4 regions of the Streptomyces sp. NPDC055243 genome follow, and region 1 is predicted to be linked to each of the others. Evidence: riboswitches for the same ligand, from Rfam matches in the RefSeq annotation. Region 1 holds a riboswitch; each other region holds the start of a gene.

Evidence for each region. A riboswitch is a leader RNA that binds a small molecule or an ion and turns the genes downstream of it on or off. The one in region 1 is predicted to bind cobalamin.
Region 2: linked by a shared signal. The riboswitch ahead of ACIGXX_RS18880 (ABC transporter substrate-binding protein) and the one ahead of metE (5-methyltetrahydropteroyltriglutamate--homocysteine S-methyltransferase) in region 1 are both predicted to bind cobalamin.
Region 3: linked by a shared signal. The riboswitch ahead of ACIGXX_RS19205 (CbtB-domain containing protein) and the one ahead of metE (5-methyltetrahydropteroyltriglutamate--homocysteine S-methyltransferase) in region 1 are both predicted to bind cobalamin.
Region 4: linked by a shared signal. The riboswitch ahead of ACIGXX_RS11190 (ABC transporter substrate-binding protein) and the one ahead of metE (5-methyltetrahydropteroyltriglutamate--homocysteine S-methyltransferase) in region 1 are both predicted to bind cobalamin.

Annotation. Positions count from the first base shown of each region.
Region 1 is NZ_JBITWR010000013.1:14,516-21,565, reverse strand. It holds gene ACIGXX_RS31550 (ATP-binding cassette domain-containing protein) at 1-464, opposite strand, end outside; gene cbiQ (cobalt ECF transporter T component CbiQ) at 461-1,210, opposite strand; gene ACIGXX_RS31540 (energy-coupling factor ABC transporter substrate-binding protein) at 1,217-1,609, opposite strand; gene ACIGXX_RS31535 (energy-coupling factor ABC transporter permease) at 1,609-2,364, opposite strand; cobalamin riboswitch at 2,394-2,578, opposite strand; cobalamin riboswitch at 2,833-3,051, shown strand; gene metE (5-methyltetrahydropteroyltriglutamate--homocysteine S-methyltransferase) at 3,213-5,534, shown strand; gene ACIGXX_RS31525 (NACHT domain-containing protein) at 5,636-7,050, shown strand, end outside.
Region 2 is NZ_JBITWR010000006.1:53,283-60,332, forward strand. It holds gene ACIGXX_RS18855 (nicotinate phosphoribosyltransferase) at 1-347, opposite strand, end outside; gene clpS (ATP-dependent Clp protease adapter ClpS) at 428-742, shown strand; gene ACIGXX_RS18865 (DUF2017 domain-containing protein) at 754-1,350, shown strand; gene ACIGXX_RS18870 (amino acid permease) at 1,728-3,197, shown strand; gene ACIGXX_RS18875 (M67 family metallopeptidase) at 3,283-3,705, shown strand; cobalamin riboswitch at 3,669-3,825, shown strand; gene ACIGXX_RS18880 (ABC transporter substrate-binding protein) at 3,869-4,828, shown strand; gene ACIGXX_RS18885 (FecCD family ABC transporter permease) at 4,933-6,021, shown strand; gene ACIGXX_RS18890 (ABC transporter ATP-binding protein) at 6,018-6,821, shown strand; gene ACIGXX_RS18895 (putative leader peptide) at 6,891-6,992, shown strand.
Region 3 is NZ_JBITWR010000006.1:117,644-124,693, reverse strand. It holds gene ACIGXX_RS19220 (kelch motif-containing protein) at 1-1,274, shown strand, start outside; gene ACIGXX_RS19215 (glycoside hydrolase family 6 protein) at 1,441-2,475, opposite strand; gene ACIGXX_RS19210 (ANTAR domain-containing protein) at 2,637-3,392, shown strand; cobalamin riboswitch at 3,696-3,817, shown strand; gene ACIGXX_RS19205 (CbtB-domain containing protein) at 3,850-4,071, shown strand; gene ACIGXX_RS19200 (CbtA family protein) at 4,092-4,904, shown strand; gene ACIGXX_RS19195 (class F sortase) at 4,885-5,550, opposite strand; gene ACIGXX_RS19190 (hypothetical protein) at 5,566-6,105, opposite strand; gene ACIGXX_RS19185 (HAD-IIA family hydrolase) at 6,175-6,954, opposite strand; gene ACIGXX_RS19180 (alkaline phosphatase family protein) at 7,036-7,050, opposite strand, start outside.
Region 4 is NZ_JBITWR010000003.1:296,994-304,043, reverse strand. It holds gene ACIGXX_RS11210 (DUF2252 domain-containing protein) at 126-1,472, shown strand; gene ACIGXX_RS11205 (haloacid dehalogenase-like hydrolase) at 1,469-2,599, opposite strand; gene ACIGXX_RS11200 (helix-turn-helix domain-containing protein) at 2,795-3,658, shown strand; gene ACIGXX_RS11195 (VOC family protein) at 3,664-4,113, shown strand; cobalamin riboswitch at 4,121-4,307, shown strand; gene ACIGXX_RS11190 (ABC transporter substrate-binding protein) at 4,400-5,416, shown strand; gene ACIGXX_RS11185 (iron chelate uptake ABC transporter family permease subunit) at 5,413-6,444, shown strand; gene ACIGXX_RS11180 (ABC transporter ATP-binding protein) at 6,513-7,050, shown strand, end outside.

The DNA of each region.
Region 1 (7,050 bases):
TGGCCGTAGGAGAGCAGATGGGTGGGGCGGTCCGCCAGGGCGCTGATGTCCAGCGCGGCGAGCGCCTCGGCGACCCGTGCCCGCACCTCGGCATCGGGCAGCCCCAGGTTGAGCGGCCCGAAGGACACGTCCTGCTCGACCGAGGCGGCGAACAGCTGGTCGTCCGGGTCCTGGACGACCAGTTGAACGGTGGTGCGCAGCCGGGTCAGGCCCTTGCGGTCGTACGTCACGGGCGTGCCCCCGAGCGTCAATCCGCCCCGGTCCGGACGGAGTCCGCCGCTGAGCAGCCGCATGAGAGTGGTCTTGCCGCTGCCGTTGCGCCCGAGCAGCGCGAGGGCGCGCCCCTCGGTGACGTCGAAGTCCAGGCCGCTGAGCACGGTGGGCCCGTCCTCGTAGGCGTAGGAAGCGGCGCGCAGAGCGACCAAGGACCCGCCCGGTTCGCGAGGAGCGCTCGGCTCGCTCATGGAAGAAGCCTTTCCAGTACGAGGGTGAGGGCCACCAGGCCCGTGAGGAGTACCGCGCTGACGGCCACGAAGCGGCGGGAGATCCGCGCCTCGGGCACGAGCACCCGCAGCGTCCCGTCGTAGCCGCGCCCGGCGAGCCCGGCCTGCAGCCGGCCCGCCCGGTCGAAGGCGCGCACGAACGCGGTGGCGCCGAGGCCGCCCAGCGAACGCCAGGTGGCGGCCCGGGTGGTGTGGCCCAGGCGCGCGGCCTGCGCCTGCCGGATCCGGCTCATGGAGTCCAGGAGCAGGAAGCTCATGCGGTACATGACGAGGGCCACGTCCACCACCGGCGCCGGTACGCCCACCTTCACCAGGCGGGGCAGCAGGTCCGACATGGGCGTGGTGAAGGCGAAGAGCAGGACGCCGAGCGAGGCCGCCGACGTGCGCAGGAGCAGACCGCCCGCGCGTGCGGGGCCGCCGTCGGCGAGCGTGACGAACCCTTCGGGGCCGCCGAGTTGCACGATCAGGGTCAGGGCGCCGGTGACGCAGAAGCCGAGCGGCACGCGGTAGGCGCGCCACAGTTTGCGCGGCGGCACACCGGCGGGCCCGAGCAGTACGGCGAGCGCGGCGACCAGGACCAGGGCGGCACCCGGCCAGGGCGGCAGAGAGACGGCGAGGACGGTGAAACCGAGGCCGAGCACGGCCTTGTCCACGGGGTGGCGGCGGCGCCAGCGACTGCTGTGCGCCGCCGCGTCGATGGGCAGCACGCGGGGTCAGACCTGCTCGGTCTCGGCCCGGGCGCTCTCCCCGTCGGCGGTCCGCTCCGTGGCGGCCTTCCCGGCTGTGGCGGCCTTCTCGGCCAGTGCGAGCTCGGCGCCCTGGCGGCGTCCCTTGCGCAGACCGAAGTAGTACGCGAGGACGCCCGCGCCCAGCGCCGCCTGAAGGGCGAAGAGCGCGGACTCGATCTCCCCGGAGGGGGGTTCGTACAGCGGCGAGAACCAGGGTTCGTAGTCCGGCTCGATCTCGGTGATCGCGGTCTCGGCCTGGGCGTCGGCCCCGGCGAACGGCTCCTTCTCGTCGTCGCCGAGACCGAGCGCCAGCGGCAGCACGGCGAGCGCGGCGACGATGAGGAGGAGCAGAGTGTTGATCTTCGCGTTGCGGCTCATCAGGCGCTGGCCCCCGTCTCCGTCTGCTTCTCCGTCGTCACGTTCTTCTCTGCCGTCACGTTCTTCCCTGCGGTCACGGCCGCTGACGACTTGTCCCGCAGCAGGACGCCGAGCCGGGTGAGCTCACCCTTGCTCGACTGCACGAGCAGCCGCATCACCACGACGGTGAGCAGGCCCTCGCTGACGGCCAGCGGGATCTGGGTGACGGCGAAGATGCCGCCGAACTTGCCCAGGGCGCCGAGGAATCCGCTGCTCGGGTCGGGGAACGCCAGGGCCAGCTGGACGCTGGTGACGCAGTACGTGGACAGGTCGGCGACGAAGGCGCCGAAGAACACGGCGACCATGAGCGGCACGTCGTACCGCTTCAGGAGGCGGTAGACGGCGTATCCGGCCCATGGCCCGACGATCGCCATGGAGAACACGTTGGCGCCGAGCGTGGTGAGCCCGCCGTGGGCCAGCAGCAGCGCCTGGAACAGCAGCGTGATGGTGCCGAGGACCGCCATGATCGGCGGCCGGAACAGGATCGCGCCGAGGCCCGTGCCCGTCGGGTGCGAGCAACTGCCCGTGACGGAGGGGATCTTCAGTGCGGAAAGGACGAAAGTGAAGGCACCGGATGCGCCCAGGAGCAGGGTGCTCTCCGGGTGCTCCTTGACCTCACGCGTCAGGGAGCGGACTCCGTGGACGACGAACGGCGCGGACGCTACGCCCCAGGCGATCGCGTGCGCCGGCGGGAGGAAACCCTCGGCTATGTGCATGGCTAAGCAGACCCTCTCCAGCACCTCGTGGATGGACAACGCGCCTTGGCCGGTCTCCTGGCTGACGGGTCGTACCGACCGGACTCCGCCTTCCCGGGTGCGTGAGCACCCAGTGGCTGCCGCGAGGGCTGGAGCCGGACTTCCCGATCACAGTGGCGAGGGCCGCACCGGCATCACACCGGATTTCCCGAGCACCAAGGCGTGGTGACCCTAGTGCTCGATCGAGCCTCCTGACAACTTGCGGGACCGCCCCGGCTGTGGCACGCGCGAGCGCACACGACCAGGGCGTACGCCCCTGGTCAGCCCATGTGCCTCGACCGTGTGCGCCCGGCTCGCGCGAGGTTCAGGAGTGGGCGGGCCATCGATCGCGCGACGGTCCTGGAGCTGATGGCGGACCGCCCCGCCGCCGTGTCTCACCTCACGGTCCGGAATGTGATCAGTACTGCCCAAGAGGCCGGACCACCCCTTAGCCTGACCGGTGCAGCTGGTTCGCCCTGTCCGCCAGGCAGGAGCGTCGTAAGAGGGAACCCGGTGGGAATCCGGGACTGCCCCGCAGCGGTGAGTGGGAACGACCGCCGTCATGAGCACTGGATCCGAGCGCGGATCCGGGAAGCGACGGCCAGTAGGAACCTGTTTCGGCAGGTGTGCCCGCGAGTCCGAAGACCTGCCCGTTGCCCGTACGTGACCCCTCACGTGCGGACATCCCGGTGACCTCGTGGGCGGGTCGGCGTCGGATCAGGTGGAGCACCGTGCCGCAGGCGCGCGTTCGGTCCATCCGGTCCGTCATCCCTTCGCGTCCGTGTCCCGTCCCCGGGATGCTCAGGAGTCATCTCGCGAAGGAGATTTCCGTGACAGCGAAGTCCGCAGCCGCGGCAGCACGGTCCACCGTGTACGGCTACCCCCGCCAGGGCCCCGACCGGGAACTGAAGAAGGCCGTCGAGGGGTACTGGAAGGGCCGCGTCACCGCCGACGCCCTCCGGGACACCGCGGCGCAGCTGCGCCGGTCCACCTGGCGGCATCTGGCCGACGCCGGCATCGACGAAGTGCCGACCGGCGACTTCTCGTACTACGACCACGTCCTGGACACCAGCGTCATGGTCGGCGCGATCCCCCAGCGGCACCGCGAGGCCGTCGACACCGATCCGCTCGACGGATACTTCGCGATGGCCCGCGGCACCCAGGACGTGGCGCCGCTGGAGATGACCAAGTGGTTCGACACCAACTACCACTACCTCGTACCGGAGCTGGGCCCGGACACCGTCTTCACCGCCGACTCGGCCAAGCAGGTCGCCGAGCTGAAGGAGGCGATCGCGCTCGGCCTCGCGGCCCGCCCGGTCCTCGTCGGCCCGGTCACCTATCTGCTGCTCGCCAAGCCCGCGCCCGGCGTGGCCGCCGGCTTCGAGCCGCTCACCCTCCTGGACCGTCTGCTTCCCGTGTACGCCGAGGTCCTCGCCGACCTGCGCGCCGCGGGCGCCGAGTGGGTGCAGCTCGACGAGCCCGCCCTGGTCCAGGACCGCACCCCGGCCGAACTCAACGCCGCCGCGCGCGCCTACCGCGACCTGGGCGCCCTCACCGACCGCCCGAAGCTCCTGGTCGGCTCCTACTTCGGCAGGCTCGGCGAGGCGCTTCCGGTGCTCGCCAAGGCACCGGTCGACGGCCTCGCCCTGGACTTCACCGAGGCCGCCGCCAGCCAGCTCCAGGACCTCGCCGCCGTCGGCGGTCTGCCCGGCAAGCGTCTTGTCGCGGGCGTCGTCAACGGCCGCAACATCTGGATCAACGACCTGGAGAAGTCGCTGTCCACCCTGGGCACGCTCCTGGGCCTCGCCGACCGGGTCGACGTCTCCGCGTCCTGCTCCCTGCTGCACGTCCCGCTGGACTCCACCGCCGAGCGGGACATCGACCCGCAGATCGCCCGCTGGCTGGCCTTCGCCCACCAGAAGACCGCCGAGATCGCCACGCTCGCCCGCGGCCTGGCCCAGGGCACGGGCGCCATCGCGGCCGAACTGTCGGCCAACCGCGCCGACTTGGCGTCCCGCTCGGGCTCCGCCCTCACCCACGACCCGGCCGTACGCTCCCGCGTCGCCGCCGTCACCGAAACCGACGCCCGCCGCGCACATGCCTACCCGGAGCGGGCGGCGGCCCAGCGGACGCGGCTGGGCCTGCCGCAGCTGCCCACGACCACCATCGGCTCGTTCCCGCAGACCGCCGAACTGCGCACGGCACGGGCCGACTTGCGTGCGGGACGTATCGACACCGCCGGGTACGAGGAGCGCATCAGGAACGAGATCCGCGAGGTCCTGGCCTTCCAGGAGAAGGCGGGCATCGACGTCCTGGTGCACGGCGAGCCCGAACGCAACGACATGGTGCAGTACTTCGCCGAGCAGCTCACCGGCTACCTCGCCACACAGCACGGCTGGGTCCAATCCTACGGCACCCGCTATGTGCGCCCGCCGGTCCTGGCAGGGGACATCTCGCGGCCCGAGCCGATGACGGTGCGCTGGACCTCGTACGCCAACTCCCTCACCGACCGTCCCGTCAAGGGCATGCTCACCGGTCCCGTCACCATGCTCGCCTGGTCCTTCGTCCGCGACGACCAGCCGCTCGGCGACACCGCGCGCCAGGTCGCCCTCGCCCTGCGCGACGAGGTCGACGACCTGGAGACGGCGGGCACTTCGGTCATCCAGGTCGACGAGCCCGCTCTGCGCGAGACCCTGCCGCTGCGCGCCGCCGAGCACCCCGCGTACCTGGAGTGGGCCACGGAGTCCTTCCGCCTCACCACCAGCGGCGTACGCCCGGACACCCAGATCCACACGCACATGTGCTACGCGGAGTTCGGCGACATCGTCCAGGCCATCGACGACCTCGACGCCGACGTCATCAGCCTGGAGGCCGCCCGCTCGCACATGCAGGTGGCCCGCGAACTGGCCGAGCACGGCTACCCGCGCGAGGCGGGTCCCGGCGTGTACGACATCCACTCCCCGCGCGTACCGAGCGCGCAGGAGGCGGCGGCCCTGCTGCGCAAGGGACTTGAGGCCATCCCCGCCGAACGGCTGTGGGTGAACCCGGACTGCGGCCTCAAGACCCGCGGCTGGCCCGAGACCCGGGCCTCCCTGGAGAACCTGGTCGCGGCGGCACGGGAGGTGAGGGCGGAACTGCCCGAGCGTCGCTGACCCGAACAAGCGGACCGGGGCGGCCATGTGGGGACGCATGGCCGCCCCGCCCGCCATGATGGACGCACTGGCCGTTCCGTCACGGAGCTGGGAGGCGACCGGTGCCCAGGGGGATGAGTTACGCGGACGCGGTGCGCCTGCTGGGCGGGGCGGACAGTCCCGCGCTCGCGGCCCTCGACCGGCTGACCGGCGGCGCGCTCCTGGTGGCCACCGGCGGCGGGTCCGCTCTGGCGTTGAGCCTGTTCGACGCCCGGGGCGAACTGGCCCGCCTGAGCCGGTCCCTGTTCTCCGGCCTCGCGGAGCGCTCGCGCGGCCTCGGCCGGTTCGACCGCACTCAACGCCTTGCAGCGGCGCACGCCGTCGTGGTGTTGGCCTCGTACTTCGACACGCTCAAGGAACTCGATCTCCCCTTCGACGGGCGGGAGTTGAGTGTCGGCAGGGCGGACGCCCTCCGCATGACCACCGGCCGGACGCCGGAGTCCGGGCGGCTCGCGGCCCTCGCGGACGAGCTGCTGCACGCCGAGGTGCCGATGCCCGCGCCGCACCGTCCCTACGAGTCGGAGCTCGTTACGCTGCGCGGCTTCTACGGCGGGCTCTCCGATCAGGTCCTGGAGTACGTGTCGGGCTGTGCGGCCTGGGAGGCCGTGCCGGAGCGGGAGCGGGAGGAGCTGCGGGCCTCCCTGGTGGAGTCCGCTCCCCGACGGGCCGTATCCGCGTACGAGATCATGTACCGGCGCCTCGCGGCCGAGTTCCCCGAGGTGGCCGTCTGGGTCAGCATCACCGACCACCAGGCGACCCGTCACGAGGTCCGCCGCATCGAAGGCACGCTGCGGCACCTGGAGGAAGCGGTCGCCAGGGCGGCCGACGGGCGGGTCGCGGCCGAGCGGTACGTGGCGTTGAACCGCGCGTCGCGGGCGGCGATGAACGCGCCATTGCTGTCCCTGGAGGACCTTCCCGAGGGCCTGGTGGTCCCCACGCTCGGCGCGGGATACATCTCCCCGGACTTCAAGGTGGCCGCTTTCGGGGCGGCCGACCGCCTCTCGGAGGAGTCCTGGTGGGAGGAGCGCCCCGTCCACCAGGACCTGGAAGGCTATCTGGCGGGTCTGTTCACCGCGCCGCAGGCCGTGGAGACGCCGCTCCTGCTCCTGGGGCAGCCGGGGTCGGGCAAGTCCGTGCTGACCCGCGTCCTGGCGGCGCGGCTGCCTGCCGACGACTTTCTCGTCGTACGGGTGCCGCTGTCCGCCGTACCCGCGGACGCGGCGATCCAGGACCAGATCGAGACAGCGATCCGCGACGCCACCGGGGAGGCCATGGCCTGGCCCGACGTGACGCGCACGGTGCGCCGTGCGCTGCCCGTCGTCCTGCTCGACGGCTTCGACGAACTCCTCCAGGCCACCGGTGTGAGCCAGTCCGACTACATACAGAAGGTGGCCGCCTTCCAGCAGCGCGAGGCCGCGCACGGCCGCCCGCTGGCCGTGGTCGTCACCAGCCGTACGGCGGTCGCCGACCGGGCCCG
Region 2 (7,050 bases), on a different contig from region 1:
CCGGGGAAGTAGACCTCGCCCTCCGGGTAGCCCCAGATGTCGCCGCTGAAGCGGTACGAGGAGAGCCACTGGAGGGTCGCCTCGTCGACCACGCGGCGCTCGCGCAGGAAGCCGATGACGTCGGCGTCGAAGCGGAAGTTCTCCACGGCGTCCAGGACCCGGCCGGTTCCGGCCACCACGCCGTAGCGGCGCCCCTCGGGCAGTCTGCGGGTGAAGACCTCGAAGACGGAGCGCCGATCGGCGGTGCCGGCCTTCAGGGCGGCCTGCAGCATCGTGAGCTCGTAGTGATCCGTGAAGAGCGCTGTCGACGGAACATCCACCGGCAGCCCAAGGTCCGCTGTGTTCATACGAAGGATGCTACCCCGCATCTCGTCACTCTGACGATTTCGTGAGTCCATTTGTGCGAGGGCCCCCTGCGAGTGGCAGCATGGGACAAGTGAGTACGGCTCCCGCAGAGATCACCCGCCCCGAATCGGACGAAGAGACCTTCGCCGTTCCGGAGCCGGACGTCCCATGGATCACGCTGGTCCACAACGACCCGGTCAATTTGATGAGTTACGTGACCTATGTGTTCCAGTCCTACTTCGGGTACTCGAAGGAGAAGGCCACGAAGCTCATGATGGACGTGCATCACAAGGGCCGTGCCGTCGTCTCCACCGGCTCCCGCGAGGAGATGGAGCGCGACGTACAGGCCATGCACGGGTACGGGCTGTGGGCCACCCTCCAGCAGGACCGGAAGTAGCGACGCATCTGATGCCAGGACAATTCGAAGCCATTCCCGGGGGCGGCGCGGCCGTCGCGCTCGACGAGGTCGAGATCTCGATCATCCGGTCCCTCGCCGTGCAGCTCCTGGAGCTGATCGGGCCGGGCCCGGCCGAGGACGCCTCCGACGACCCGCTCGCGGAGCTGTTCGCGGAGGGCCCCAGCGAGCCGCCCACCGACCCGGTCCTCCAGCGGCTGCTGCCGGACGCGTACGGCGGTCCGGGCAGCGAGAAGGCCGACGAGGAGGAAGTGCGGGCGTATTCCTCGGAGTTCCGGCGCTTCACCGAGAACGACCTGCGGGCCAAGAAGCGCGACGACGCCCTGGTGGTGATCCGCTGCCTCGACGCCATGACGTCCAGGGGCGAGGGCGGCGCCGTCCTGAAGCTGTCCGCCGACGAGTCGCGGCACTGGCTCGGCGCGCTCAACGACCTGCGTCTCGCGATCGGCGCGCGCCTGGAAGTGACCGACGAGGACGACACGGACGTGCTCTACCAGCTGCCGGACTCCGATCCGCGCAAGCCGATGGTGATGGCCTATCTCTGGCTGGGCGGTCTGCAGGAGACCTTGGTCGGCACGCTCATCGACTGAGGCTGAGGGCCGAGGGCTGACGGCGAGGGCTGAATGTCACAGCAAAGTCGTTGTATGTAGCAGCGGTTACCTCGCGTTCGCTCAGCGGACGCTCAAATCCGGATAACGATCGTGTCACTTCATTGCCCGTGTTTGACGCGTCAGGGGAATTTTGTCCGGTTCTTCTCGTGGTGTGGGCCACACGCGGATGAACCGATCACTATTGCGACCGTGATAAATCTTCACGACCACTCGGTGACGCCACCCATGTCACCGGTGGCGCTCGGGCCGGCAGACCGCCGGTAGCACTCCATCCATATCCGGGGGGATCAGGACCTGATCCGTGGCCATGACGCAGACTGCGGGCTCACGGATCTAGCGTGGAGAAAGGCGTCACCATGACCTCAGTGCAGGTCGAAGAGCATCACGACGGCAATGAGGCCGACGGCGCGGGCGGTTCGCCCGGCTCGTCAGGCGAGGGTTATCAGCGCGGGCTAGGTGCCCGGCAGATCCAGATGATCGCGATCGGCGGTGCCATCGGCACCGGCCTGTTCCTCGGCGCGGGCAAGGCCATCCACAAGGCCGGTCCGAGCCTCATCCTGGCGTACGCCATCGCCGGCCTCGTCATCTTCTTCATCATGCGGGCCCTGGGCGAGCTGCTCATGTACCGCGCCGTGTCGGGCTCCTTCTCGGAGTACGCGCGTGAATTCATCAGCCCGTTCTTCGGGTACGTGACCGGCTGGACGTACTGGCTCTTCTGGGTCGTGACCGGCATCACGGAAGTCACGGCGGCGGCCCAGTACATGCAGTACTGGACGCACGGCTCCATTCCACAATGGGCCTACGCGCTGATCTTCACGGTCATCCTGTACGGCGCCAACCTGATCTCCGTGAAGCTCTTCGGCGAGCTCGAGTTCTGGTTCTCGATGGTCAAGGTCACCGCGATCATCGGCATGATCCTCATCTGCGCCGGCGTCCTCACCATCGGCTTCTCCGACGCCGGTGACACCGCGTCCGTGTCCCACCTGTGGGACCAGGGCGGCTTCTTCCCGAACGGCATCGGCTCCACGCTGATGACGCTGCAGATCGTGATGTTCGCCTTCCTCGCCGTCGAGCTCGTCGGCGTCACCGCGGGCGAGTCCAAGGACCCCAAGACCGTCCTGCCCAAGGCCATCAACACCGTGCCGTGGCGCATCGCCGTCTTCTACGTCGGCGCGCTCATCATGATCCTCTCGGTCGTCCCGTGGACCACGTTCCAGCCGGGCGTCTCGCCGTTCGTCGCGGCCTTCGAGGAGATGGGCCTGGGCATCGGCGCCGCCATCGTCAACTTCGTCGTCCTGACGGCCGCGCTCTCCTCCTGCAACTCCGGCATGTACTCCACCGGCCGCATGCTGCGCGACCTGGCGCTCAACGGCCAGGGCCCGAAGTTCTTCACCAAGCTGACGAAGAACGGCCTGCCGCTGGTCGGCACCACCTTCTCCGCCACGCTGATGCTGGTCGGCGTCTGGATCAACTACCAGTGGCCGGGCGAGGCGTTCAACTACGTCGTCTCCTTCGCGACCATCTCCGGCATGTGGGCCTGGATCATGATCCTGGTCTGCCAGATCAAGTACCGCCGCAAGGCCGACCGCGGCGAGCTGCCGCAGTCCACCTTCCGGGCGCCGGGCGCTCCGTACACGAGCTGGTTCGCGCTCGCCTTCATCGGGATGGTCATCGTGATGATGGGCATCGACAAGGACGCGCGGATCTCGCTCTACGCGGCTCCGGTGTGGGCCCTGATCCTCGGCGTCGGCTACCTGATCATGCAGAAGCGGGGCGCGCAGCCCGCGGGCGGCGACAAGGCCGAGCCGCAGGACGCGGTGAAGTAGTGCCGTAACACCCCTCGTCCCAGCATGTGGGCCCGCTCGTACCATCCTTCGGTACGGGCGGGCCCTTCTGCTTATCCTGGCTGCCATGCTGACCCTGACCCAGGCCCTCCACGACCAGATCGTCGCGCACGCGCGCCAGGACCACCCCGACGAGGCCTGCGGTGTGGTCGCGGGCCCGGAGGGCACCGGCCGCCCCGAGCGCTTCATCCCGATGCTGAACGCGGCCCGCTCGCCCACGTTCTACGAGTTCGACTCGGGTGACCTGCTCAAGCTCTACCGCGAGATGGACGACCGCGACGAGGAGCCGGTGATCGTCTACCACTCGCACACGGCGACCGAGGCGTACCCCTCGCGCACGGACATCACGTACGCGAACGAGCCGGGCGCCCACTACGTCCTGGTCTCCACGGCCGACGCCGACGACGCGGGCGAGTTCCAGTTCCGCTCCTTCCGGATCGTCGAGGGCGAGGTCACCGAAGAAGAGGTGAAGGTCGTCCAGGCATACTGAGCTTCACCTTGAGGCGGCAGGACCCAGGAAGCCGGTGCGAATCCGGCACGGTCCCGCCACTGTGACCCCACCCTTCGCGGGCGGGGCAGTCAGGAACTGACCTGCCGCCCTCTTCTCCCACGACGCAGGGGACGCGGAATCCCCTGGAGGAGGCAGCTCAGCCATGTCCCGTCCCCTACGCGTGTTTGTCGCCGCGGCGCTGCTGGTCCCGCTCGCCGCGTGTTCGTCCTCCGACGGCACCGACGCGAAGCCGCAGGCCAAGACGCGGGGCTTCCCGTACACGGTCACCAACTGTGGCGTGAAGACGACGTACGAAGCACCGCCGAAGCGCGCCGTCACGATGAACCAGCACGTCACGGAAGTGATGCTGGAGCTGGGCCTGAAGGACCGCATCGCGGGCACGGCGTACCTGGACGACAAGGTCCTGCCGAAGTACGCGAAGGCGTACGCGGACACCCCCGTCCTCGCCAAGGAATACCCCTCGTACGAGAAGCTCCTGGCCGCCGACCCCGACTTCGTCTACGGCGGCTACGCGAGCGCCTTCCAGGCGGGCGAGGGCCGCAGCCGCAAGGCCCTGGCGAAGTCCGGCATCGAGAGCCGCCTCAACGTCGAGGGCTGCGCGAAGCGGGCCGTGTCGATGGACGACGTCTACCAGGAGGTCCGCGAGGTCGGCAGCACGTTCGGCGTGCGGCAGCGGGCGGACGAGTGGGTGGGCGCGGCCAAGCGCGAACTGTCCGCGACGGAAGCGAAGTCGAAGTCCAGGAAGCCGATCCCGGTCTTCGTCTACGACAGCGGCGACAAGACCGCGTTCACGGCGGGCGGCCGGGGCATCGGCAACGACATCATCGAGCGGGCCGGCGGCCGCAACGTCTTCGCCGACCTGGACAAGTCCTTCGGCGACGCGTCCTGGGAGTCGGTGGTCGACCGCAAGCCCGAGGTGATCGTGATCCTCGACTACGGCGGCACGACGGTCGCCCAGAAGAAGAAGCGCCTCCTGGACGACCCGGTCCTCGCGGACGTCCCCGCCGTCAAGCATCAGCGCTTCGCGGTCCTGCCCCTGTCGGACACGGTGGTGGGGGTGCGGGCACCGGGGGCGGTGAAGAAGCTGGCGGACCAGCTGTGAGGGGGCGGATTCAGCCCGTCCGGCGTTTGAGGACGAACTCGGCGGAGCCGGTGATGACGGCGACCAAGGCCCCCGCGCCGGAGCGGCCCGCGGCGGAGCCGCACATGTCACAGCCGGGAAGGGGCGGGGTTGGGGAAGGCCCCGCCAGGATCACACCGACCCGCGGACGGCTGCGCTACACGACAGTCATAGCGGCGCTCTGCGCAGCCCTCGCGGCGGCAGTCGTCGCGGGTCTCGCGCTGGGCTCGGTCCGCATACCCACGGCCGACGTCCTTCAGATCCTGACGGGCGGCGCGCAGCCCTCCCCGTTCCGCACCATCGTGCTGGACGTGCGACTCCCCAGGGTGCTGCTCGGCGCAGCCGTAGGCGCCGGGCTCGCCGTCATCGGCACCGTCCTGCAGGCCCTGGTGAGGAACCCGCTGGCCGATCCGTTCCTGCTCGGCGTCTCCTCCGGTGCCTCCGCGGGAGCCGTCGCCGTCATCGTCCTCGGCAGTGTCTTCGGCCTGGGCGCGGGGCTGGCCACCACCGTCACCCTTCCGGCCGCCGCCTTCGCCGGCGCGCTGCTCTCCCTGCTCGTCGTCTACACCCTGGCCAGGTCCGGCGGCGGAGGCTTCGCCACCGGCCGGCTGATCCTGGCCGGGGTGGCCGTCTCGTACATCCTCTCCGCCCTGACCAGCCTGATCCTGATCATGGCCGACAGCACGGACCACCTGAAGGAGGTCCTGTACTGGACCCTCGGCGGCCTCGGCAGCGCCCGCTGGGACATGCTCGCCCTGCCCGCCGCCGCCCTGATCGTGGGCACGGCGCTGCTCGTCGCCCTGGCCCGCCCGCTCGACCTGCTCCTGGTGGGGGAGGAGGGCGCCACCGTCCTCGGCCTGGACACGGCCCGCTTCCGCGCCGCCGTCTTCGTCCTCGCCTCGCTCCTGACCGGCGTACTCGTCGCGTACAGCGGAGCCATCGGCTTCGTCGGCCTGATGGTGCCGCACGCGGCCCGGATGCTGGTCGGCGCCGCGCACCGGGCGCTCCTGCCGGTGGTGGCCCTGATGGGCGCGGTGTTCCTGGTGGCCGCCGACCTCGCCGCGCGCACGGTCGCCGCCCCGCAGGACATCCCGGTCGGCGTCCTGACGGCGCTGACCGGCGGCCCCTTCTTCCTGTGGATGCTGCGCAGGAACCGTACGGAGGCGACCGCATGAGCAGCCCGGCCGTACTCGGCACCGAGTCCCTCACCTACGTCGTGGACGGCAGGACCCTCGTCGACGACGTCACCCTGCACGCCGCCCGCGGCGAGACCATCGGCCTCGTCGGCCCCAACGGCAGCGGCAAGACCACCCTCCTGCGCTGCGTCTACGGCACCCTCACGCCCACCGGCGGCCGCGTGCTCCTGGACGGCGACGACCTCGCCGCCCGCTCGGCCAAGGACCGCGCCCGCCGCATCGCCACCGTCCCGCAGGACGGGCACACCGGCTTCGAGCTCACCGTCCGGCAGATCGTCGCCATGGGCCGCTCCCCGCACAAGCGCTTCTGGGAGGCGGACACCGCGCGGGACGACGTCCTGGTCGACGAGGCCCTGGAGCGGGTCGGCGCCGCGGATCTGGCCCACCGCGCCTTCGCCGGGCTCTCCGGCGGCGAGCGCCAGCGGGCGCTGGTGGCGAGGGCCCTGGTCCAGGAGCCCGCGGTCCTCGTCCTGGACGAGCCGACCAACCACCTGGACATCCGCTACCAGCTGGAGATCCTCTCCCTGGTCCGCGACCTCGGCACGACGAATCTCCTGGCCCTGCACGACCTCAATCTGGCGGCCTACTACTGCGATCGCCTGTACGTGCTCGAGGCCGGCCGCCTGGTCGCCTCAGGACCCCCGAAGGAGGTCCTGACCAGCGAGCTCCTCGCCGAGGTGTACGGGGTGACGGCGGAGGTCGCGGTGCATCCGGCCACCGGCGCACCCACGGTGACGTACCTGCCCTCAGCTGCCCCGAAGCTCCCGTCATCCACGTGATGGACGTAATCCGTCCACCATGCGAGATCACATTCCAGAACCCGGACCGGGAATCGATACGATGACCGCATGGTTCCCCACGACGTGAGCGACAAGATGCCGGGCATGCTGCTCGTTGCGCGTCTGCACGTCGATTTGTGCAGGCTTTCCAGCGCGATCTGTTCGCGCTGACAGCCGCCGCCGTACGGCCGTGAGCCGCGGCGCCACCTCCGCGCATCGCACCGCCTTG
Region 3 (7,050 bases), on a different contig from region 1:
GCTCGAAGCACGAGACCGGCACGCAGGACAACTACCGCGTGCAGGGCCTCAAGGGCGCCGCCACCCGCAACACGTACGGCATCGCGCAGAAGCTCGCCCTGGACAAGAAGGACTTCCAGGGGATCAAGGACGCCTTCGAGTTCGACCCGGTCGCCGAGAAGTACATCAAGGTCGACCCGATGAACGAGGCGCGCTGGTACCCCACGCTGACCACGCTCTCGGACGGCAAGGTGCTCAGCCTCTCCGGCCTCGACGAGATCGGCCAGCTGGTCCCGGGCAAGAACGAGGTCTACGACCCCAAGACGAAGAAGTGGACCTACACCAAGCAGGTCCGGCAGTTCCCGACCTACCCCGCCGTGTTCCAGCTGGAGAGCGGCAGGCTCTTCTACTCGGGTTCGAACGCCGGCTACGGCCCCGACGACGTCGGCCGCAAGCCCGGCACCTGGGACCTGGAGAAGAAGGGCAGCTGGAAGGGCATCCCGGGGATGAGCGACCCGAATCTCCTGGAGACCTCCAACACGGTCGAACTGCCGCCCGCGCAGGACCAGAAGTACATGGTGGTCGGCGGCGGCGGTGTCGGCGAGTCCAAGAAGTCCAGCAAGAAGACCCGCATCGTCGACCTCCTGGACGACAACCCGAGGTTCGAGGACGGCCCCGAGCTGGAGAAGGGCACGCGCTACCCGCAGGCCTCGACCCTGCCCGACGACACGGTGCTCATCTCCGGCGGCTCGGAGGACTACCGCGGCCGCGGCGACTCGAACATCAAGCAGGCGCGGATCTACGACGCCAAGACCGGCAACATGCGGCGGGTCGCGGACCCTGAGGTCGGCCGCAACTACCACTCGGGCTCGATCCTGCTGCCCGACGGCCGCGTGATGTTCTTCGGCTCCGACTCGCTCTACTCCGACAAGGCCAACACCAAGCCCGGCGAGTTCGAGCAGCGCATCGAGATCTACACGCCGCCGTACCTCTACCAGGGCTCGCAGCCCACGCTGACCGGCGGTCCCGAGGAGATCAAGCGCGGTGGCTCGGGGACGTATCGGACGCAGCACGCCTCGTCCATCAAGACGGCCCGCCTGATCAGGCCGAGCGCCTCGACGCACGTCACCGACATCGACCAGACGTCCGTCGCCCTCGACCTGAAGAAGTCGGCGGACGGCGTCACGGTGACGATTCCCGAGGAGAAGAGCCTGGTCGAATCGGGCTGGTACATGCTGTTCGTCACCGACGACCAGGGCACCCCGAGCAAGGCCCAGTGGGTCCACGTGCCGTAGCTCGCGTGGGCGCGGGGCGGGTGACTGCGCCCCCGTTAGGGGCGCGGGGAACTGCGCGCTCAGCCCGCGAAAAGCCGCAGTCGCGTCTGCCAGATGAATCGGCAGACGCGACTGCGGCTCTTTTGTGGTTGCTCGCGCAGTTCCCCGCGCCCCTTGCGGGGCGCTCCTACTTGGCCGCCGCCGCGAGGCTCTTCGCGTACTCGGGCCACCACTGACCGGCCTTCGGCCCGCCCCTGCACGTCCCGTCGGACTCACCGGGCCGCTTGATCCAGAGGTACGCGTCCACGAGCGGGTCGGACGTCTTGGTGGTCGGCGCCTCGCCGAGCGCGCGGCCCGGCGGGTTGCACCAGGTGTCCTTGCCCTTGGTGTACGGGCCGTTGCCGTTGCGCGCGGTGTCGATGACGAACGGCTTGTCGCCGATCTTCGCCGAGAGCTTCTTGCCGAACTCCGTGCTGGCCTCGGTGGTCTGGAAGTTCGAGACGTTGACCGAGAAACCGTCGGCCTGCTCGACGCCCGACCACTTCAAGGGCTCCCAGAGCGAGTCCGGGTTCTTCCAGCCCGCGTTGCCCGCGTCCAGGTACACCTTCGTGTTCTTCAGGGACTTGAGCTTCTCGATGGCGCCCTTGAGCAGGTCGTACCGCTCCTCGTGGAACTCCTCCGGCGTGCAGTTGTCGACCATGTGGAGCACCGCGTCCGGCTCCAGGATGACCGTGGCCCGCCGGTCGCCGATGCCCGCGGCGACCTGGTCGATGAACTTCCTGTATTCGTTGCCGTCGGCCGCGCCGCCGCCCGAATACTGGCCGCAGTCGCGGTGCGGGATGTTGTAGAGGACCAACAGGGCGTCGCGGTCGGCCTTCTCGGCGGCCTCGGTGAAGCCGCGCGACTGCTCCTCCGCGTTCTCCGGGACGATCCATTCGGCGACCGGCTGCTCGGCGATCTTGCGGATCAGCTCGGCGTCGTCCTTCTTGTCGTCCTTCTCGTACGAGGCGACCTGCTTGGCCGCGTTCCCCTCCGGGTTGACCCAGTACGGGTCGGAGCCCTTGGGCTGCTGCTTGATGGGCTGTCCCGACGATTCCTCGTTGCCCGAGCCGTCATCGGAGGAGCACCCCGACAGCAGCAGCGCCGCCCCCGCAAACGCCGCCGCAGCCTTCACCCCCCGGGCCGCGATCCGATGACCGCGGCCGGTGCCTTTGTGGTACATCCACTCCCCCTTGGGTGCACTGTCCGATTCTCAATCCTGACATACGCACTCCCGGCCCACGAGGCCCGCCCGTCGGCTGCGGAGACCTGTTGGAGACCTGTTACAGCTCGGCGCCCGGGGGTAGGCGCAGGGCGCGGGGTGGCGCTCATGGGGAGGAGATCATGCGGGATCACACCTCTGAACTACGGCTGGCCGAAGTCCTGGTGGAGACCACGAACACACTGGACGACGACTTCGACCCGGATCTCTATCTCAGCCGGGTCGCGGGCCACTGCGTAGAGCTGCTCGACGCCACTGCCGCCGGAGTCATCTTCGACGGCGCGGGCACACACTCGGTCGCCGCGGGCGGCCACCCACGGGACCTGGCGCTCGACCTGCTGGGGGCCCAGCAGAGCGGCGGACCCTGCGTGGAGAGCCTCGGCACCGGGCTGCCCGTGCCGCCGGTGCGGCTCGCGACGGCCGAACCCGCCAAGCGCTGGCCGGAGTTCACCGCGCTTGCCCGCCGCCGCGGCATCGGGATCACCTACGCGGTTCCGCTGCGCCAGCGCGAGGCCCTGCTCGGCGCGCTCAACGTCTTCGTGCCCGAGGCCACCCTGGTCCCGCACACCGACGGGGAGTTGCGTCTGGCGCAGGCGATCGCCGACGCCGCCGCGCTGGGGCTGCACAATCACCGCGCCTACACGGAGTATCGGGTCCTCGCCACACAGCTCCAGGGCGCTCTGACCAGCCGCGTACGCATCGAACAGGCCAAAGGCATACTCGCCGAACGCTGGCACACGGGTGTGGACGAGGCCTTCCAGGCGCTGCGACGGTACGCGCGTAGAGAACGGCTGGTCATGGAGCTGGTCGCCACCGAAGTGATCAAGGGATCGCTCGACGACACGGTGCTGCGCGGCAGTTGGTCCGAACCTTCCTGAAGGTCATCCCGGGAACCACCACCACCTGCGGCGATCACGGAGAGGAAGCGGGTCACGACTTGGCGTCAAACCACCCCTAGGCTCCAGCGCTCATCCGTTCTAGAGTCGTCTCAACGGCCCAAGCCCCCGGCCTGATCGTCCATCCCGTATTGCGGGGTTGGCCACCGAACCTCCCGCGCCGGCGCCGGGTTACTCCCGCAGCTCGTGCGCGCGCGGTCGAGGACCAGCCCGGTCGACGGCTCCGGGGGGAGCGGGCCGCCGACCGGGCCGGGTTGCTCCCGATCCGGGGCTCTCCGGGACAAGTCCATACATCGAGGCGACGGTTGCAGGAACCCGGTGCGATTCCGGGGCGGTCCCGCCACTGTGACCGAACGCCCGCGTGGCGTGCGGAAGTCAGGAACTGAGCCGTCGCACTCCTGCTTCGGGGCGTGGAAACCCCAGGAGGAGGCGCTTCGACATGTCACTGCACGCCGCGCCATCGCCCACCGAAAGCACGGCGGCGCAGGCCGCCACGGCCTCGGCCCGCGACTGGCTCATCGCGTCGGCCGCGGTCGTCATCGCGCTGGTCGCGCTCTACGCCGTCTTCTTCGACAACGGCTCGCTGCTCTCGGCGACCGGCGGCCATCTCCACGAGTTCGCCCACGACGGCAGGCACCTTTTCGGCGCCCCCTGCCATTGACCGGGGACGGACACGGCACCATGCCATCCCCTTCGTCCTCACCTGTTCTGCCCCTGCTCGGCCGGGGTCTCGTGGCGGGAGGCGTGGCGGGCCTCGCCGCCGGCCTCTTCTCCCTGCTCCTCGCCGAGCCGCTGATGGACCGGGCGATCCGCGCCGAGGAGAAGCGGACGGCCGCCCAGGAACACGCGCACGCCGCGCGGCACCACGAGGAGCTGTTCACGCGCTCCACCCAGCACGGCGGCCTGGTGGTCACCGCGGTCGTCGCCGGTCTGGCCGTCGGCGTCCTGTTCGCCGTGGCGTACGCGCTGGTGCACCGCCGCGACCCGTACGCGGCTCCGTGGCCGCGCGCCCTCACCTTCGCGGGAGCGGCCTTCCTGGCCCTCTCGCTGCTGCCCGGCCTGCGCTATCCGGCGAACCCGCCGGGCGTCGGCGACGCGGGCACGGTCGGCGAGCGCCAGGCGATGTGGCTCGCGGCCGTCGCGATCGGCGTCCTCGGCACGCTCCTGACCTGGCAGGTGTACGTACGTCTCGCGGCCAGATCCGTCCCGGCGCGGCAGCTCGCGGCGGCCCTCACGACGGTCGCCGTCCTGGCCGCGCTCTTCCTGCTCCCGGACAACCCCGACCCGGTCCCGGTCGACGCGGCGCTCCTGTGGGACTTCCGCGTCCTCTCGGTCGCCTCGCACGCCCTGCTCTGGTCCGTGTTCGCGGCGGTCTTCGGGGCCCTGGGCCTGCGGGCCGTCCGGGAAGGGGCCGTCAGGGGTGGCGCCAGGGGCGCGAGCGCGGCGGGAGTGCCCTCGCGCCCGGGCGCCACCCCTACGGCCCCACCCCGGTGAGGTAGGCGGACACCACCACGTTCGCCGAGTACGTCTTGGCGGTCCGGTCGAAGGTGCCGCCGCAGGTGATCAGGCGGAGCTCGGCGCGGCCCTTCTCGTGGGGGCCGTACGCCTTCTTCGCGTCGAAGCGGTCCCGGCTGATGACCTGGACGTCGTCCACGGTGAACTCCGCGACCGAGCCGTCGTCCCGGGTCACCCGGATCTTCTCGCCCGGCCGCATCGCGCTGAGGTCGTAGAAGACGGCGGGGCGCGTCTCGGTGTCGACGTGGCCCACGAACAGGGAGGTGCCCTCGGCGCCGGGGCGCGTCCCGCCGCCGTACCAGCCGACGGAGGCCGCCTCGGTGAAGGGCGGCGGATCGATGGCGCCGTCCCGGTCGAGCCCGCGGGCGATCACGGGCGCCCGCACCTTCAGCGAGGGAACGTCCACGCTCAGCGGCCTGGCCGCACCCAACGGCTCGTGCGCGTCCGGGAGTTCGACGGCGAACGGCCGGCCCACCGCCGCCACGTCACCGTTCGTGGGCTCCGAGACACCGCCGCGTACGTCGGTGATCTCGCTGCCCCACAGCCAGAGCCCGACAAGCACCAGCGCCCAGGCGAGTCCGGTGAGGAACCGCCCGTGGCCCGCCGACCCCTCGTGGCCCGACATGTCAGTGGCCGCCCGTCACTCGGAGCGGCGCCGGCGGACACTGCGGAACGCCACGGCCACGGCCGCCACCCCCGCGAGCACCAGGCCGATCACCGCGTGCCGGGTGCCGGGCCCCGCCTCCTGGGCGTGCGCGGCCAGCTGCGCGGTGCCGCCGCCGCCCGCGCGGACCGGCGAGACGGGGGCGGTGTGGTGCCGGCCGACCTGCACGGTGCCCACGCCCTGGTGGGGGTGGCCGTCGCAGATGACGGTGATGTCGTACGAGCCCTCGACGCCGTTGCGGATCGTGGCGGAGCCGTTCAGGGAGTACTTCTCGCCGTCCCTGCCGGTGAGCTTCGCGTCCCCCGTGAACGCGCCGGACCCGGCGGACCCGGTCGTCCCTTCACACCCCGAGACGCTGATCTCGACCTTGGCCCCGGGCTCGGCGGTGGACGGGGTGACCGTGGCACGCACTTTGTCCTGCTCATGGGCGTGCGCCGGCACCGTGGCGACGACGGGGAGCGCGGCGAGGACAGCCGCCCCGGCTATGCCACGCAGGGTGAGTGTTCCTCTACGCATCGTGAACCTCCTGTTCCGAGGTTCACGCGCGGCGGCATCACACGCCTCCCGTGTGCGGCAAACGGGTGGTTATACGCGGTCCACCAGGTCGGCGATGGAGTCCACGACATTGGAGGGCCGGAAGGGGTGCTGGTCGATGTCCTTGCGGGAGGTGAGCCCCGTCAGGACCAGGAACGTCTCCATCCCCGCCTCGAGACCGGCCAGGACATCGGTGTCCATGCGGTCGCCGATCATGGCGCTGGTCTCGGAGTGCGCCCCGATGGCGTTGAGCCCGGTCCGCATCATCAGGGGGTTCGGCTTGCCCGCGAAGTAGGGGTTGCGCCCGGTGGCCTTGGTGATCAGCGCGGCGACGGCCCCGGTGGCGGGCAGCGGCCCCTCGGTGGAGGGCCCGGTCTCGTCGGGGTTCGTGCAGATGAAGCGGGCCCCGCCGTTGATCAGCCGCACGGCCTTGGTCATGGCCTCGAACGAATACGTCCGGGTCTCGCCGAGCACCACGTAGTCCGGGTCGTGGTCGGTCAGGACGTACCCGATGTCGTGCAGGGCGGTGGTGAGCCCTGCCTCGCCGATGACGTACGCCGTGCCGCCGGGCCGCTGGTCGTCCAGGAACTTCGCGGTGGCCAGCGCCGAGGTCCAGATGTTCTCGACGGGCACTTCGAGGCCCATGCGGTTCAGCCGGGCCTGGAGGTCGCGCGCGGTGTAGATGGAGTTGTTCGTCAGGACCAGGAAGGGCTTCCCGGACTCCCGGAGCCTCTTGATGAAGGCGTCGGCGCCGGGGATCGGAACGCCTTCGTGGATGAGTACGCCGTCCATGTCGGTGAGCCACGATTCGATGGGCTTGCGCTCTGCCATGGGGTGCACTCCTGCGGTCTCCGTTGAGCAAGGTAACGGTGGGACGCCGGGACAGCTCTGTGCCGACGCCCCACAGCCTAATCAGGAAGCGGTGAT
Region 4 (7,050 bases), on a different contig from region 1:
CCACAAGCGCCGGGGCCCGTTCACCCGTTCGGCGTACCCGGCATGCGTACGCGCCGGTGGCGGCATTGGCTGCTCCTGAGGGGAGGCTGTTGCCGGGAGCCGCCGACGGAGAGGGGAGAGGGGCGATGACCACTCCGGACGATCGTGCCCAGCAGGGCAAGGCCGCCCGCAAGCGTGCCTCCCGCTCCTCGCACGGGGCCTGGATACCCTCCGCCGACCGCGCCGACCCGGTGGCCGTCCTCGAACAGCAGGGCGCGGACCGCGTCCAGGAGTTGCTGCCCATCCGGTACGCCCGTATGGCGGCCTCGCCCTTCGCCTTCCTGCGGGGGGCCGCCGCCGTCATGGCGGGGGACCTCGCCGTCCAGTGGAACACCGGGCTCACGGTCCAACTCTGCGGCGACGCCCACCTGTTGAACTTCGGCCTGTTCGCCTCGCCGGAACGCACCCTGCTCTTCGACCTCAACGACTTCGACGAGACCTGCCCGGGGCCCTTCGAGTGGGACGTCAAACGCCTGGCAGCGAGCATCGCCGTCGCCTCCCGCGACAACGGCCACCCGGAGAACGGGGGACGCGACGCGTGCCTCGCCGCGGTGGCCGCGTACCGCACGTCGATGCGCCGTCTCGCGGGCCTCGGCGAACTGGAGGTCTGGTACGAACGCATCGACGCGCACGACCTGTTGTCCCTCGTCCGCTCCACCCGCCACCGCAAGCGCGCGGCGGACACCCTGGACCGGGCCCGCCGCCGCACGAGCCTGCACGCGCTGGGCAAGCTGACGGAAGAGGTGGACGGGGTGCGCCGCATCATCCACGACCCGCCGCTCCTGGAACCGGCGGGCGCCCCGGACCTCGCGGCCGTACGCAAGATCTTCGGCGACTACCGCTCCACGCTCTCCGAGGAGCGCCGACTCCTCCTGGACCGCTACCACTTCGTGGACGCGGCGCGGAAAGTGGTGGGCGTGGGCAGCGTCGGCACCCGCTGCTTCATCGTGCTCCTCGCCGGACGCGACGCCGACGACCCGCTCTTCCTCCAGATCAAGGAGGCGGTCCGCTCGGTCCTTGAGGAGCACCTGCCGCCGGGACCGTACGTCCACCCCGGCCACCGCGTCGTCGCGGGCCAGCGCCTCCTCCAGGCGGCGAGCGACATCTTCCTCGGCTGGATGACGGGCCCCCAGGGCCGCGCCTTCTACTGGCGCCAGTTGCGCGACATGAAGGGCTCGGCGGACGTCGAGGCCATGTCCGCCGCGGAGCTGCGCTCCTACGCCCGGCTCTGCGGCACCGCCCTGGCCCGCGCCCACGCACGCTCCGGCGACCGCATAGCCATCGCCGCCTACCTGGGCGGCTCCGACACGTTCGACCGTGCGATAGCGGACTTCGCGCTGCGCTACGCCGCGCAGAACGCCCAGGACCACGCGGCACTGACCGAGGCGATCGCCTCCGGCGTCGTGGACGCCGGAGGCCGGGACGGCGACTAGCGGATCTCGTCCGGGACCACCGTCAGCCACCGCTTGTCCGCGGTCACCTTCTGGCCCAGCTCCCGCTGCCGGTCGGCGTTCTTCCGCTTCATGCCGTCCAGCTGCTTCATGTACGAGTCCTTGCGGTTGACCCAGACCCGCGCCCCGCCGTGCTCCACGTCCGCCGAGTGGAACAGCATCGGGCCGTCGCTCGCCGGGGTGTCGCCGGCCACCAGGACGGGCTTCTTCCACTCGTCGATGTACGTGTTGATGGCCGCGGGCTTGCCCTGGAACCAGGTCAGCGGCGCCCACAGGTTCGGCGTCAGCTCACGCCCCGCCAGCTTCTTCTCGTCGAAGCGGCCCTCCGCGATCTCCTTGCGGGAGCTGGTGACCTCGCCCGTCTTGCGGTCCTTGAGCTGCAGCCCGACGCCGATGACGTTCTCGGGCTTCACGGCGTAGCCGTACTTGGGGTCGGCAAGGACCATGCGCACCAGGTCCTCGCTGGCCGCGCTCACCACGTAGACCTCGATGCCGTGCTTGCGCAGAGACTTGTAGAGCTCCTGCATGCCGGTGAAGAACTCCGGCGCCTCGACCTCGGTCCTGGTCAGCTTCCCGTCCTCGTAGTACTCGGCGGGGATCGGCTTGTCGTGGGCGAGGAGCTCGTCGACGTACCCCTTGAGCTGCTTGAGTGTGAAGCCGGAGAAGATCTGCGCGGCCCACGGGTAGCAGACCTGGTCGTCGACCTCGCACAGCCGGTTGTAGTAGCTGTAGAGGCTCTCCTTGTGCTTCGCCGTGTCCTTGAAGGGGATGATCTTCAGCGACGGGTCCATCGACTTGCGGGTCAGCACCCCCTTCATCTCCAGGAAGGGCAGGAGGGACTCCTCCAGGTCGTTGCGGTACGTCGTGTTGTCCGCGTCGAAGACGGCGTACGCGCCCTTGTGGCCGTTCTCCGCGATGACCTTGCCCAGCTTCTTCGCGACCGGCTCGGGCCAGTGCTTCAGCTCGGCCGCGGTCCTCGTGCTCCGCGCGGAGGCGTCCGCGGCCGTCGCGTCCGTGCTGGGCCAGAGCGCCGTCCCCGCCAGGACGGCCGCGGTGAGCGCGCCCGCCGTGCCGAGTACGGCCAGCTTGCTCTTTGCCTTTACTGCCATGTTTCTGTGCCCCCTGAGAGCGGTCTGCGCCCCGTCCGGAGCGGCGGGTCATCGTATGAGGTCGGACCGCGGATTCCCATGATCGACATCACCGGACGCAGGGGGCATGGGACGGATCTGCGCGGGTAGCCGCATCGGACGTTCGCCGGGCCTCGGGGCCTGCCTCTCGGGCCCGCCCATCGCATACTGGAAGGCATGGAGACCGTCTCCCCGGAGTTCGTGCGGGCCGCTCCGCGGCTCGACGGCATGGTGGTGTCCGCCGTCGGCTACCGCACCGAGGGGGAGCGGCCGGGCCTGCACCGCGGCCTGCCGTCCCCGTACCTGACGCTGATCTTCTCGCTGGACGGCCCCGTCGTCAGCGGCGCGAGCCCCGAGCAGGCGGGCGGCCCCGACGCCGACCGCACGGACATCGTCCTGGGCGGCCTGCACCAGTCCCCGGCCTACGTCGTGCGGCCCGAGCACGAGGCGGGCATCCAGCTCGCCGTGCACCCGCTCGCCGCCCGCGCCCTGTTCGGCGTACCGGCGTCGGAGCTCGCGGACGAGCTGGTGACGCCCGGCGCTGAGGTGATGGGCCGCAGCGCCGCCGACGTACGGGAGATGCTGTGCGAGCAGGGCGGCTGGGAGGAGCGATTCGCCTTCCTGTCCGCCTACTTGAGGCAGCGCGCGGCCGAGGAATCCGGCGGAACCGTACGCCCCGAGGTCGCCGAGGCCTGGGCCTGGCTGGCCCGGCACCGGGGCGTCGGCACCCTGCACGGCCTCTCCCGGCACGTCGCGCTCAGCGAACGCCGCCTGACCACGCTCTTCCGCGCCGAGACGGGCCTGAGCCCCAAGCAGGCGGGCCGCCTGATGCGCTTCCAGCGCGCACGCGACGCCGTCGTACGCCTCGTCGCCGCGGGCGCCGCCCCCGACCTGGCCCGTGTCGCCGCCGACTGCGGCTACTACGACCACTCCCACCTGGTGCGGGACTTCCGGCAGTACACCGGCGTCAGCCCCAGCGGCTGGCTGGCCGAAGAGTGCCGGAATATCCAAGCCGGGAGCCATGGCGGAGGCGAAGAGTAGGAGCCATGAACACCACCGAGAAGCAACAGCAGCCCCAGTCCACCTCCGCCGGGCGCGCGCCCGACGTCTGGCCGACGCTCCAGGCCCACGACGCCCCCGCCCTGATCGACTTCCTGGTCGGCACCGTCGGCTTCCTGCGCACCGCCGTCTACGAGGACGGCGACCGCGTGGCCCACGCCGAGCTCGACTGGCCCGAGGGCGGCGCGATCATGCTCGGCTCGTACGACGAGAAGTCCCAGGGCTGGTGCCTGGAACCGGGCACCTTCGGCGCGTATGTCGTCACCGACCACGTGGACGACCTCTACCAGCGGCTCAGCACCGCCGGGGTCGAGATCGTCCGCGAGATCGAGGACCAGCCGTACGGCAGCAGGGAGTTCGCGATCGCCGACCCCGAGGGCAACAAATGGTCCTTCGGCACCTACCGCGGCGCGCCGAGGCCCGGTCAGCCGTCCTGACCCTGCGTGATAGCTTGCGAGCGCCAGTCAACCCACACCAGGGCCAGGGAATCCGGTGCGAATCCGGAACTGACGCGCAGCGGTGAGGGGGAACGGGCGGGGCCACGGCCACTGGGCGTCCACGGACGCCTGGGAAGGCGCCCCGCACGGCCGATCCCCGAGTCCGAAGACCTGCTGGCACCTTCGCCCGCGCACCGGGCGGCGGAGGTGACGAAGCAGGCCAGGCTCCGCGTATGAGCCGTGAGACTCAAGGGATCGTGTGTCCTCCACAGCCCGTCGTGTACGTATGCCCCTTCTCCTCGGCGTCGCCCTTTCGGCCACGCTGACCTCCTGCGGCGGCTCCGGCTCGTCGGCCTCCACCTCGGACGAGAAGGCCGCCGGCTACCCACTGACCCTGACCTCCTGCGGAAAGAAGGCGGAGATCAAGGCGCCGCCGCAGCGGGCGGTCTCCCTCGACCAGGGCTCCACCGAGATCCTGCTCTCCCTCGGCCTCGCGGACCGCATGGCCGGCACCGGGACCTGGACGGACCCGGTCCTGGAGGGCCTGGAGAAGGACAACGCCAAGGTCGAGCGGCTCGCCGACAGCTACCCCTCCTTCGAGAAGGTCCTCGCCCAGGAACCGGACTTCGTCACCGCGTCCTTCGAGGCGACGGTCAGCAAGGGCGGCGTCGCCGACCGCGCCAAGTTCGCCGAGCTCGGCGTACCCGCCTATGTCTCGCCCTCCGACTGCGCGGGCAAGGACAACAGCGGCGACGGCGACGGCCGCCGCGACAAGACGCTGACCATGGACACGGTCTACGGCGAGGTGCGCGACCTGTCCAAGGCGTTCGGCGTCGAGAAGCGCGGCGAACGCCTGATCGCGCGGCTCAAGGACCGGGTGGCGAAGGCGACCAAGGCGATGGACGCCTCCGATGCCTCGCTCCTCTACTGGTTCGCCAACTCCGACGCTCCCTACATCGCGGGCTGCTGCGGAGCGCCGGGCATCATCACCCGCGAGCTCGGCGCGAAGAACGTCTTCGACGACACCCGCGACGAGTGGCCCCAGATCAACTGGGAGACGGTGGCCGACCGCGACCCGGACGTCCTGGTCATCGGCGACCTCACCCGCAGGTCGCAGACCGCGGAGAGCGCGAAGAAGAAGATCGCGTTCCTGGAGTCCAACCCGGTCACCAAGAACCTGACCGCCGTGAAGAAGAAGCGGTACGTGCTGCTGAGCGGCCAGGCCATGAACCCGACGATCCGCACGGTGGACGGCGTGGAGCAAGTAGCCGACGCCTTGCGCGAGTTCGGGCTCGCCAAGTGACGCGAGCCCTCCCGGGCGGCATACGGCAGACCCTGCTCTGGACGGCGGGACTCGCCGCCCTGGCCCTCTCCGTGGCGGTGGCCGTCACCATCGGCCCCGCCGACATCTCCGTACCGGACGTGTGGTCGGCGGTGGCCGCCCACCTCGGCTGGGGCGAGGCGACGCTGACGCCCATCCGGGACGGCATCGTCTGGAACCTGCGCATGCCGCGCACGCTGCTCGCGGCGGTCTGCGGCGCGGGCCTCGCGGTCTGCGGGACGGTCCTCCAGTCCCTCCTGCGCAACCCGCTCGCCGACCCCTTCGTGCTCGGCGTCTCCTCGGGGGCCTCCACGGGCGCGGTCGCGATCGTCGTCCTGGGGGTCGGCGGGGGAGTGGTGTCGATCTCGGCGGGCGCCTTCGTGGGCGCCGTGGTCTCGTTCGCCCTCGTCCTGCTGCTCAGCCACACCCTGGGCGGAAGCACCGACCGAGTGGTGCTGTCCGGGGTGGCGGCGATGCAGCTCTTCTCCGCGCTCACCTCGTTCGTGATCCTGACGTCGGGCGACGCGGAGACGACGCGGAGCGTCCTGTTCTGGCTGCTCGGCTCGTTGAGCGGGGTGGGCTGGACGGACGTCTGGATGTGCGGGGCGGTCCTCGTCCTCGCGCTCACCGTCTGCCTGGCGCACGCCCGCACCCTGGACGCATTCGTGTTCGGCCAGGACGCGGCGGCGACGCTGGGGGTCCATGTGGCCCGTACCCGGCTGATCCTGCTCTCCATCACGGCCCTGCTGACGGCGGCCCTGGTCAGCAGCGCGGGCGCCATCGGCTTCGTGGGCCTGGTCCTGCCGCACGCGGCCCGCGCCCTGGTCGGCTCCGGGCACGCGCGGCTGCTCCCGGTCACGGCGCTCGCGGGCGCGGTGTTCCTGGTGTGGGTGGACACGCTGGCCCGCACGGTCCTGGACCCGCAGGAGGTGCCGGTGGGGGTGGTGACGTCCCTGATCGGCGTACCGGCGTTCGTCCTGGTCCTCTACCGGACGCGGAAGACGACATGAGGGACGGCGTGACGTACGGGATGAAGGACGGCGTGACGGACGACGTGACGTACGGGATGAAGGACAGCATGGCTTCGAACGCGGAACCGGGCCTGCGTGCCGACCGGGTGAGCAGGACCGCCGCGGGCCACCTCATCATCGACGGGGTGACCCTGGCCCCGCCGCCCGGAGCCACGGTCGGCCTCCTCGGCCCGAACGGCTCGGGCAAGTCCACCCTCCTGCGCATCCTGGCGGGGGTCCTGGCCCCGGCGTCGGGAGTGGTCACCCTGGACGGCCGGCCGCTGCGGGACGTGGGCCGCCGCACGGTGGCCCGCCGGGTGGCGGTGGTGGACCAGGACGCCACGACGCAGGTCGAGCTGTCGGTGCGGGAGGTCGTACGGCTGGGCCGCATCCCGCACCGCAGGCCGTGGTCGGGGGCGACGCCCCAGGACGAGGAGGCGGTCCGCGAGGCCCTGACCCGCACGGGCCTCGCCGACCGCGCCACCCAGTCCTGGCACACGCTCTCCGGCGGCGAGCGCCAACGGGTCCAGATAGCAAGGGCGTTGGCCCAGACCCCCCGGGAACTCCTCCTGGACGAACCGACCAACCACCTGGACATCCAGCACC